One region of the Paenibacillus sp. FJAT-27812 genome, then DNA from elsewhere that is predicted to be linked to it. Evidence: riboswitches for the same ligand, from Rfam matches in the RefSeq annotation. Region 1 holds a riboswitch; the other holds the start of a gene.
What was found. A riboswitch is a leader RNA that binds a small molecule or an ion and turns the genes downstream of it on or off. The one in region 1 is predicted to bind ZMP and ZTP.

Region 1 (4,212 bases):
AGCACTAGCAGCAGCACCGTGACAAAAAACAGGCTAGAAACAATAAACGGTACCGCCCTGCCAAGCGGAAGAAGATTGATGCCGAGCGGCCCTAGACTAAAGCCAAGTCCGTATGCCATTCCATACAACGAGATGTATCTCCCGCGCCGATCGGCAGGGCTTGAGCTTACAATCCAAAGCTGGGTAGCATAATGGAGCGAGCTATCGCCCACGCCGACGAGGAGCCGCAAGGCGAACCATAGGGCAAGCGACTCGGTAAATGGGAAGAGCAGGCTCGCAAGCGTAACTAGCGAAATACCTGCTACGATCACTTTTTTGTAACCAAAACGCAAGACCGGCTTCTCTACGAAAAACATGGTACAGAAAATTCCGATATACATAGCCGCTGAGTTAATGCCGTTCATATCCGCCGAAACGCCGGAGTCCTCCAGCATTATGGACAGCAGCGGAAGCAGCAGCCCTTGGCTCATGCCCGCAACTACGACGACCAGCAGCAAAGTAATTAAACGAAAACGAAATGAAAGTGAAGTTGTAGCGATAGCACTTGATGACAAACCTGTTGCACTCTCCTTGAACAATTATTGTCCTTATTTTTCCCCTTACACATTGTATACTTGGCAGCAATGCCTGACAACCTCCTTTCATTGCCAGCATGCCTCCTTCGTTAGATGAAAATCAGTTTTATAAGCCTTTGACGAAAGTGACCCGGTGGTAATCCTTTTGAAAATAATCGTTCTCCCAGTTCATCATTTCAAAGCCAATGCCGCGATAGAAGGACAACGTATCTTCATTGCCCGCATGGCCTAACGTGTAGAGAATCACTTGCGTCCTTCCCAACTTTCTTATCTGTTTGCAAATATTATCGATCAAGGCTTTCCCGATCCCTTGCCGCTGGTTTTTGGGCGACACCGCTACCCCCTCGATTTCATATAGCGCCAATTCTTCGTTCAACAAATATCCGGCATGGCCCGCTACCTCGCCTGACTCCGCTAAATAGACATAGTAACGGCATTGCTTGTCATTTTGGATAGCCAAAAAAGCTTGCCAGCGCTCAGGATACTTCTCCATAATAAAAGGAGGAAATTGCAGCGGGTGCCCCGCCATTATGTACTCAACTTGCGATTGATCGCTTTTTTCCAACAAACGAATCTGCATCTAAACCATCCTCCCGCACCTCTATTTTCGCAAACCAGCAGTATAGTAAGGATAATCCATCTTCAATTGAATTTGCCGCGCCACCGCTTCATTCGTAAGGGATTCTACGACAAATAAACCTAAATCAATGGAAGCCGATACCCCTCCGCCTGTAAAAACATTCCCGTCTCTCGCATAACGCTCCTTAATCACCTCTTCGCAATAAGGGGCAAGCAGGTCGTAGGCAGATGGATTGGTTGTCGCTTTTTTGCCGTGCAAATAACCAGCAGCACCCAAAATCAATGCCCCAGTGCACACGGATACCTTGTACGGCACATCTCGCGCAGTTTGAATCCATGACATAAAATCGGGATCATATCTGAGCTGCCTTGTCGATAACCCGCCCGGTATAAATACTAAATCATAGGCTGACAGGTCAGGCAGAACCCGGTCGATCTTCATCGTAAGCCCCCGATCATCCGTTATCTCCTTTTTGTTCGAACAAAAGTCCCATGACATCGTTTCCTTTGCTTTCAAAATTCCCATCCACGTTACCGCTTCATAAAAACCGGTAAAATCCAGCGTCGTCATGCTGTCAAACAGAATGAATGCCATCTTCATGCGTAAACACCTGACCTTTCATCATAAAAATAAAAAAAGTACTTGATCAAAGATCAAATACTTTGCCCAGGCGTACGGCGATATAAATAAGTGCTTCCTCGTGGTTATCCACGTTTACGCCAGTCGCACATACCAGATATTTACTTTATTGTATGAGGAAAAAGAACATATAGCAATGCTTTTTTACTATATACAGGTTCGATTCAATAGGAAGCGTTAAACCCTCTCGTTAATCCTGCTGATAAAAGCTTCCGCAAGCTCCAGCTGCCTGATCGCGAATGGCAAATCCCCGTCACCGACAAGCGCTAAATCGAGATTGGATAAGGTAGCAAGCAACGTCCTCGCCGTCAGCGCAAGCGCAAAAGCTGAAGGATCCTTTATCATCTCGGCTTGGCTCATCAAGTAAACATAGGTTGGCTCCTCGGAGCCGCCAAACAAAGCAAGGTTGCATATATACGATGCCAAATCCCAGTAAGCAGGCATGTAGGATACATCCTCAAAATCGATCCAAAGCCAGCCTTCCGGGCTTGGAAGCACATTGCCGGCATGGGCATCTCCATGGGCAGGCATCAAAGCTTCTCGTTTAATCGATCGAATTTGAATGTCTATCTCCAGAAAAACCCGCAATAAAGACTGGATACGGTCATCCGGGTGTTCGCTTAGCCTTGCAGCCGCCTGACAAGCCCGTTCCCAGACGCCGAGCACGGGCATGGGGCCAGCGAAGTCGCGCATCGCTAAAGAAAGCTTGTTAACGAGCGCAACGGCCTCGCTTGGTGAAAGGGGCTCGAGCTGCACAGGCGGCGCGTAACGCCAAAATGTCGCCCACACGCCCGCGGCGCGGTGAGGCCCCGCGTCTGGCATGGGCTTCACCACGGGCACGCCATAATTATGCAAATGAAAGGCTACCCGCACCTCCCGCTCTAAAATGTCATGTGCATGCCCTGCATTTTGTTCGGATAGAACAACAGCTGCCCGGACAATAACCTCATGAGGAGTCAAATGAATAATCAAATTTCCGCCTTTGCTTAAAATAACAGGATCAATATCCGTTAATCCAAGCTTCTCGGCAGTCAACAGCAACTGTGAAACAAGTTCACTTCTATCAGACAATAAAACAGCTCCCTTAATGTATGGTATACGTTTATCTTAGCCGGGAAGCTGCGGGCTTTACAGGCCCAAAATAGGTATAATCATTTTTTCCGCCGCCTCTAAGTTAACGTCTCCCATTTCGCCCACATTTCCTGCGGATTCAGTTCATAAATGTCGTTTTCTCTAAACATGTATTGATGCATAATAAATTCCCGTCGAATCGTAGCAAAATCATCATGGAAGCCTTTAATAAAAACATTTATCTCCTTCTCCGTATACTTCTGTCCCCTTGTCAGCTGCGACACGATATGCTGCAGCGCGATAAGCTTCTTCTTATGCTGAGCCGGAATATGCTTTAGCTTTCCTTCTGCCGTAAAAAAATTTCGGATAACCGAGTCCTGCAATCGCTTGCTGCTCTCCTCCATGCTCTCCAATCCCCTCTCTGTTCCCGCGTTTCGGTAAATGAGCTGCTCCGCGGCACTCGCGTTGCTCTTAATAAAATAATGGTTCAACGAAAAATAAATCGTATTTTTTTCTCTTCGCTCATTAATTAAGCTCGCTTCGCGAAGCTTAGTCGCATGATGCGTGACCGTAGCAGGCGTTACGCCTAGCTTCTCAGCCAGCTCCTGGCCATTCAGCTCGCCCTCAGCGAGCATTATCAATAGTTTGATTCTCGTCGCATCTGCCAGCGCCTTATGGTACGCGACAACTTTATCCAGCTGCATCGTTTTAAATCCTCTCTTTATAGTATATTTAACATTCGTCTAATTAGATAACTATCTAATCAGATGATAATGCAGTTCCCGTGATTTGTCAAATCACTGGGAACGCATGTATCTCCTACCGTTTCAACCATTAATGTTCGGAATACAAATTGTCATCATCCGCGATGCTTTGAATATCTTCCGAGCTGATGCTGATATATTCATAGCCTTCCGCCTGCTGCTTCTTGAGCGCCTTTTCCTTAATAAACTTTGGGCTGCCCTCGCCCGCATCCTCGTCGTAAACGAGCAGAATGCCGTCCGTCTTGCGGAAGAGCAGCTCGTCCCGCGCATTAAACTGCCATATCCCGTTATACGGCTGATTGCTGACGGAAGCGTAATAATCGACCCCTTTCAGCACCTGCTGGTAAAATTCCTTTTTATCGTCCTTCCACTTTTCTTCCGGATTTGCATACGCCGCAATAATCGAGAGTCTCAGATGCGGATAAATTTCCTTAAGCGCGATGACGACCTCGCATGCCCAGAGGTCAACGCCGTATTGTCCGGGTGTGATGACCCATTCAAGCCCATCCTCGATGAGCGGAAACAGCTTGCCTGTCAATGCTTTTTTAATATAAACGATGCCTTCATGCTTCTGGTTAAAAAT
Region 2 (4,212 bases), 4.3 Mb from region 1:
CATTGTTTGCATAAGAAGCGGCAGTTCCTTCTGATTTTGCGGGGAGGAGCTGCCGTTTCTGCTCGTTTTGGAGCGCTTATGCTATAATAATGGATGAATGGACAATTTAATTTTAGCGGCAAGGATTGAAGGATAAAGATGACGACAACTAATATATGGCGTGTAAAAAAGGCTGATGACAATCGGCTGCGCGAAGAGCTCGCACAGGCCGCATGTCAGCTGAAAGACGGCGGCGTAATTGCTTTTCCGACGGAGACGGTGTATGGACTTGGCGCGGATGCGCGAAACACAGCAGCCGTAGAGCGAATATTTACCGCAAAGGGGCGTCCTTCGGACAATCCCCTTATCGTTCATATCGCTCAGCGCGAGCAATTGAATGAGCTGGTGCTGCCATATCCGCAGCTGGCTGCGGATCTTATGGACCATTTTTGGCCGGGGCCGCTTACGATTGTGCTGCCTGTCCGTCCGGGCGTGCTTTCCCCGCTAGTGACGGCTGGCTTATCAACCGTGGGCATCCGGATGCCGGACCACCCTACGGCGCTTGCTCTGCTTGTGCAGGCGGGCTGCCCGGTTGCCGCGCCAAGCGCCAATCGATCCGGCAGGCCAAGCCCGACGCTTGCCGAGCATGTGCTGGAGGATCTAGATGGACGTATCGATGGTGTAGTTGACGACGGGCCGACGGGCGTTGGCTTGGAATCGACGGTGATAGAGCTGGTCGGCGACAAGGACATTCGGATATTGCGTCCAGGAGGCATAACGCTTGAAGCGCTGCAGCAGGCGGCGCCGGCTGCTGAAATCGACAGCGGCATAACAGAGGAGCCAGAGACGGCGCCTCGTTCCCCCGGCATGAAATATACGCATTATGCGCCGCAAGGGGAGCTGGAGCTTGTACAAGGCGATTCTGAAGCTGTCGTCGCGTACATTCAGGCGCAAGTGACAGCTGCGCGAGCGCGCGGCGAGATTACGGGCGTGCTCGCCTTTGAAGAACGTCTTGGCCGCTATGAGTCGGATACTGTGCTTTCATTGGGAAGCGAGTTAGAGCTTGATGCAGCAGCGCATCTGCTATACGCAGCCTTGCGTGAGTTTGACGGCGCAGGCGCGCAGCGCATATGGGCGGAGTGCTGCAGCATTCATGGCATTGGCGCAGCCTTGATGAACCGGCTGGCTAAGGCGGCGGGTAACCGAATTATTTTCGTATAGGCAGCTACAAGAAAAGCTTGGGTTTCACGTTATTTCCAGTCATTGAAAATTTAGCTTGGCACAGCAAATAGTATGTTTGTCCTCATGCCCGCATATGTTTGGTAAAGAATACAGGCGGACATGGGGGAGATTGACTGTGGTCGAAGCACATTTGCATGCCGGACAGCTGTTGACGCTGCTCATTATAGCGTTGGCGCTCGGTTTAGACGCGTTTTCACTTGGACTTGGCATTGGGCTGAAAGGTATTCGGCTGCTGGATATTTTAAAGCTCGGCATTGTGATTGCTCTGTTTCATGTTATAATGCCGCTTGCGGGCATATATACCGGGCAGTATGTAGGCGGCTTGCTTGGAGATGTGGCAACGACTGCAGCCGGTATTTTGCTAGTTCTGCTAGGCGGTCATATGGTTTATAGCTCGCTGCGCGGAGACGCGGTGCAGTCCTTTGACCATCGGTCCCTATGGGGCTTGCTGGTGCTTTCGCTAAGCGTCAGCATTGATTCCTTCTCCGTTGGCATCACGCTTGGCATGTTTGCAGCTAATTTGTGGACGACCATTCTGCTGATTGGTTTTTTTGGCGGGCTGATGTCGGTGCTGGGCTTAATGCTTGGGCGCAAAGTAAGCAACAATCTTGGTGAATATGGCGAAGCCATAGGCGGGGCCATTTTGCTCGTCTTTGGCATCTTGTTTATTTTTTGATGGACAGACACTTAGATTCGGGTAGAAAAGGAGTTGGCAGTGTGAAGCGTATTTTATTTGTTTGTACCGGCAATACATGCCGCTCGCCGATGGCGGAGGCTATGCTTCGCCGGATGGCTGCTCTGAGAAACATTACGGTTGCTGTACGTTCTGCGGGCATATCTACGATTGATGGGCTTCCGGTTTCGGCACATGCGGTAGAGACGCTTAGACAACGCGACATCGATCACAAAAGCACGTCGCTTGCGCTGACGAGCGAAGCGGTCGGCTGGGCGGATATAATTTTGACGATGACGGCAAACCATAAGCGCGGGCTTTTGCAATGGCATCCGGAGGCGATCGACAAAACCTATACGCTCAAAGAATACGCCAATCAGGACGCGCGCGTACTGGCTGATATCGAAGAGCTGGAGCGTCTATATTCAGAACTTCATATGAAGCAGGCGCTGGGGCAGCAGTTGACCTCCGCTGAGAGAAGCCGGCTGCTTGAGCTGGAGCGCCGTATACCAAGCTTCGACATCGTTGATCCATTCGGCGGCTCGTTGTCGGTTTACAGCACCAGCGCGAATGAAATTGAGGACGCGCTCGTGAAGCTGCTGGACAAGCTTTCGAAGAGGTAATTCCGCAATTGCCCAATGCGATATAGATTGATTTTTCACGAAGGTTCGGCTATTATAAAAGGACAATATACGGTTTCCGATGTAACTGGCGACGGAAGTGGGTAACCACGGTGGAGCATCGGAATATACGGCCGGTCGCCTGGGCAAAGAGCAGCATGCTATTCAGCATGTCTTGCTCTTTTTTCGTCTTTTTTTGCAAAAATAGGTATACTAGCACTGTGATGTATCATTTCGAAGGAGGTCTTTTGCGTTGAAAATTGCTATTGGTGCCGATCATGCAGGTTATCGTTTGAAGGATGAGGTCGTTCCTTTTCTTCAATCGCTCGGTCATGAAATTGAAGATGTTGGCTGCAGCTGCGACCAATCGGTTGATTATCCGGACTATGCATTGCCTGTATGCGACCTTGTTACGAGCGGCAAAGCAGAGCGCGGTATCTTGATTTGCGGGACAGGAATCGGCATGTCGATTGCTGCCAACAAAGTGCGGGGCATCCGCTGCGCGCTAGTAAATGATATGTTCTCGGCGAAAGCCACTCGCGAGCATAACGATACGAATGTATTGGCGCTTGGGGAGCGAGTTATCGGCCCTGGGATTGCGCTGGAGATTGTTCGGATCTGGCTTGAAACGCCGTTCTCAAACGGCGAGCGCCATGTTGGCCGGGTTAATAAAGTCAAGCAAATTGAAGAGCAATATATTAGCCAGTCCTAATTAGGGGGCCATCGCAATGAGTGAAAACATCCAATTACAGCCAGGAGTCATTGCAGAGCAAGTAGAGACGATTGTTCGAGAGCTGGTGTCCGCTGGCGGAATCGGTATGAGTCAGTTGCTTGTCATTGGTGTAAGTACAAGTGAAGTGCTTGGGCATCGCATCGGTACAGCAGGGACAACGGAGACGGCTGAGCAGATCTATGCAGGCGTGGAAGCTGTCCGCAGGGATATTGGTTTCATTCCGGCGTATCAATGCTGCGAGCATCTGAATCGCGCGCTCGTTATCGAGCAAGCTGCCGCTGAGCGTTATGGATTAGACATTGTAGGTGCGGTACCTGTGCCAAAAGCAGGCGGGTCGATGGCGGCATACGCCTATCGTCAGCTCGAGTCACCTTGTTTAGTAGAAGCTGTGCAAGCGCACGCGGGCGTCGATATCGGAGATACGTTCATCGGCATGCATTTGAAGAGAGTGGCCGTACCGGTTCGTCCGACGATTCGCCGCATTGGCGAGGCGCATGTGACGATGGCCGTTACAAGGCCGAAGCTTATAGGCGGTTCCCGTGCGGTATATGAGCTGGAGACGAATATAACGGCTGATCAAGCTGCTGGAACATGCGATTAGGTTACATTTTTGAGCCATAATGAGTTGATTTTTAACCATTTTAAAATACAGGCTATCTAACTTGAGGAGGAATACTGAAATGGAAAATTTACGCAAGCAAGATCCTGAGGTTCTAAAAGCGCTAGGCCTAGAGCTTGGCCGTCAACGCGACAATATCGAGCTTATCGCATCCGAGAACATCGTTAGCGAAGCGGTGCTCGAAGCAATGGGAAGCGTCCTGACTAACAAATATGCAGAAGGTTACCCGAGCAAGCGTTTCTACGGCGGCTGTGAGCATGTTGACATCGTTGAGGACATCGCTCGCAACCGTGCAAAAGAACTGTTTGGCGCTGAGCATGCGAACGTACAGCCACACTCCGGCGCA

Region 2: it holds a riboswitch for ZMP and ZTP, as region 1 does, so the genes downstream of both, rpiB (ribose 5-phosphate isomerase B) here and ADU23_RS29285 (DJ-1/PfpI family protein) in region 1, are expected to answer to the same signal.

What each region holds. Positions count from the first base shown of each region.
Region 1 covers NZ_LIGH01000001.1:6,783,385-6,787,596, forward strand. The annotation lists gene ADU23_RS29275 (MFS transporter) at 1-554, opposite strand, end outside; gene ADU23_RS29280 (GNAT family N-acetyltransferase) at 682-1,155, opposite strand; gene ADU23_RS29285 (DJ-1/PfpI family protein) at 1,177-1,755, opposite strand; ZMP/ZTP riboswitch at 1,813-1,892, opposite strand; gene ADU23_RS29290 (aminoglycoside phosphotransferase family protein) at 1,972-2,865, opposite strand; gene ADU23_RS29295 (DUF2087 domain-containing protein) at 2,964-3,569, opposite strand; gene ADU23_RS29300 (DUF1273 domain-containing protein) at 3,700-4,212, opposite strand, start outside.
Region 2 covers NZ_LIGH01000001.1:2,488,296-2,492,507, forward strand. The annotation lists gene spoIIR (stage II sporulation protein R) at 1-14, shown strand, start outside; gene ADU23_RS10725 (L-threonylcarbamoyladenylate synthase) at 139-1,200, shown strand; gene ADU23_RS10730 (manganese efflux pump MntP) at 1,337-1,897, shown strand; gene ADU23_RS10735 (low molecular weight protein arginine phosphatase) at 1,939-2,517, shown strand; ZMP/ZTP riboswitch at 2,589-2,669, shown strand; gene rpiB (ribose 5-phosphate isomerase B) at 2,768-3,226, shown strand; gene ADU23_RS10745 (TIGR01440 family protein) at 3,243-3,848, shown strand; gene glyA (serine hydroxymethyltransferase) at 3,928-4,212, shown strand, end outside.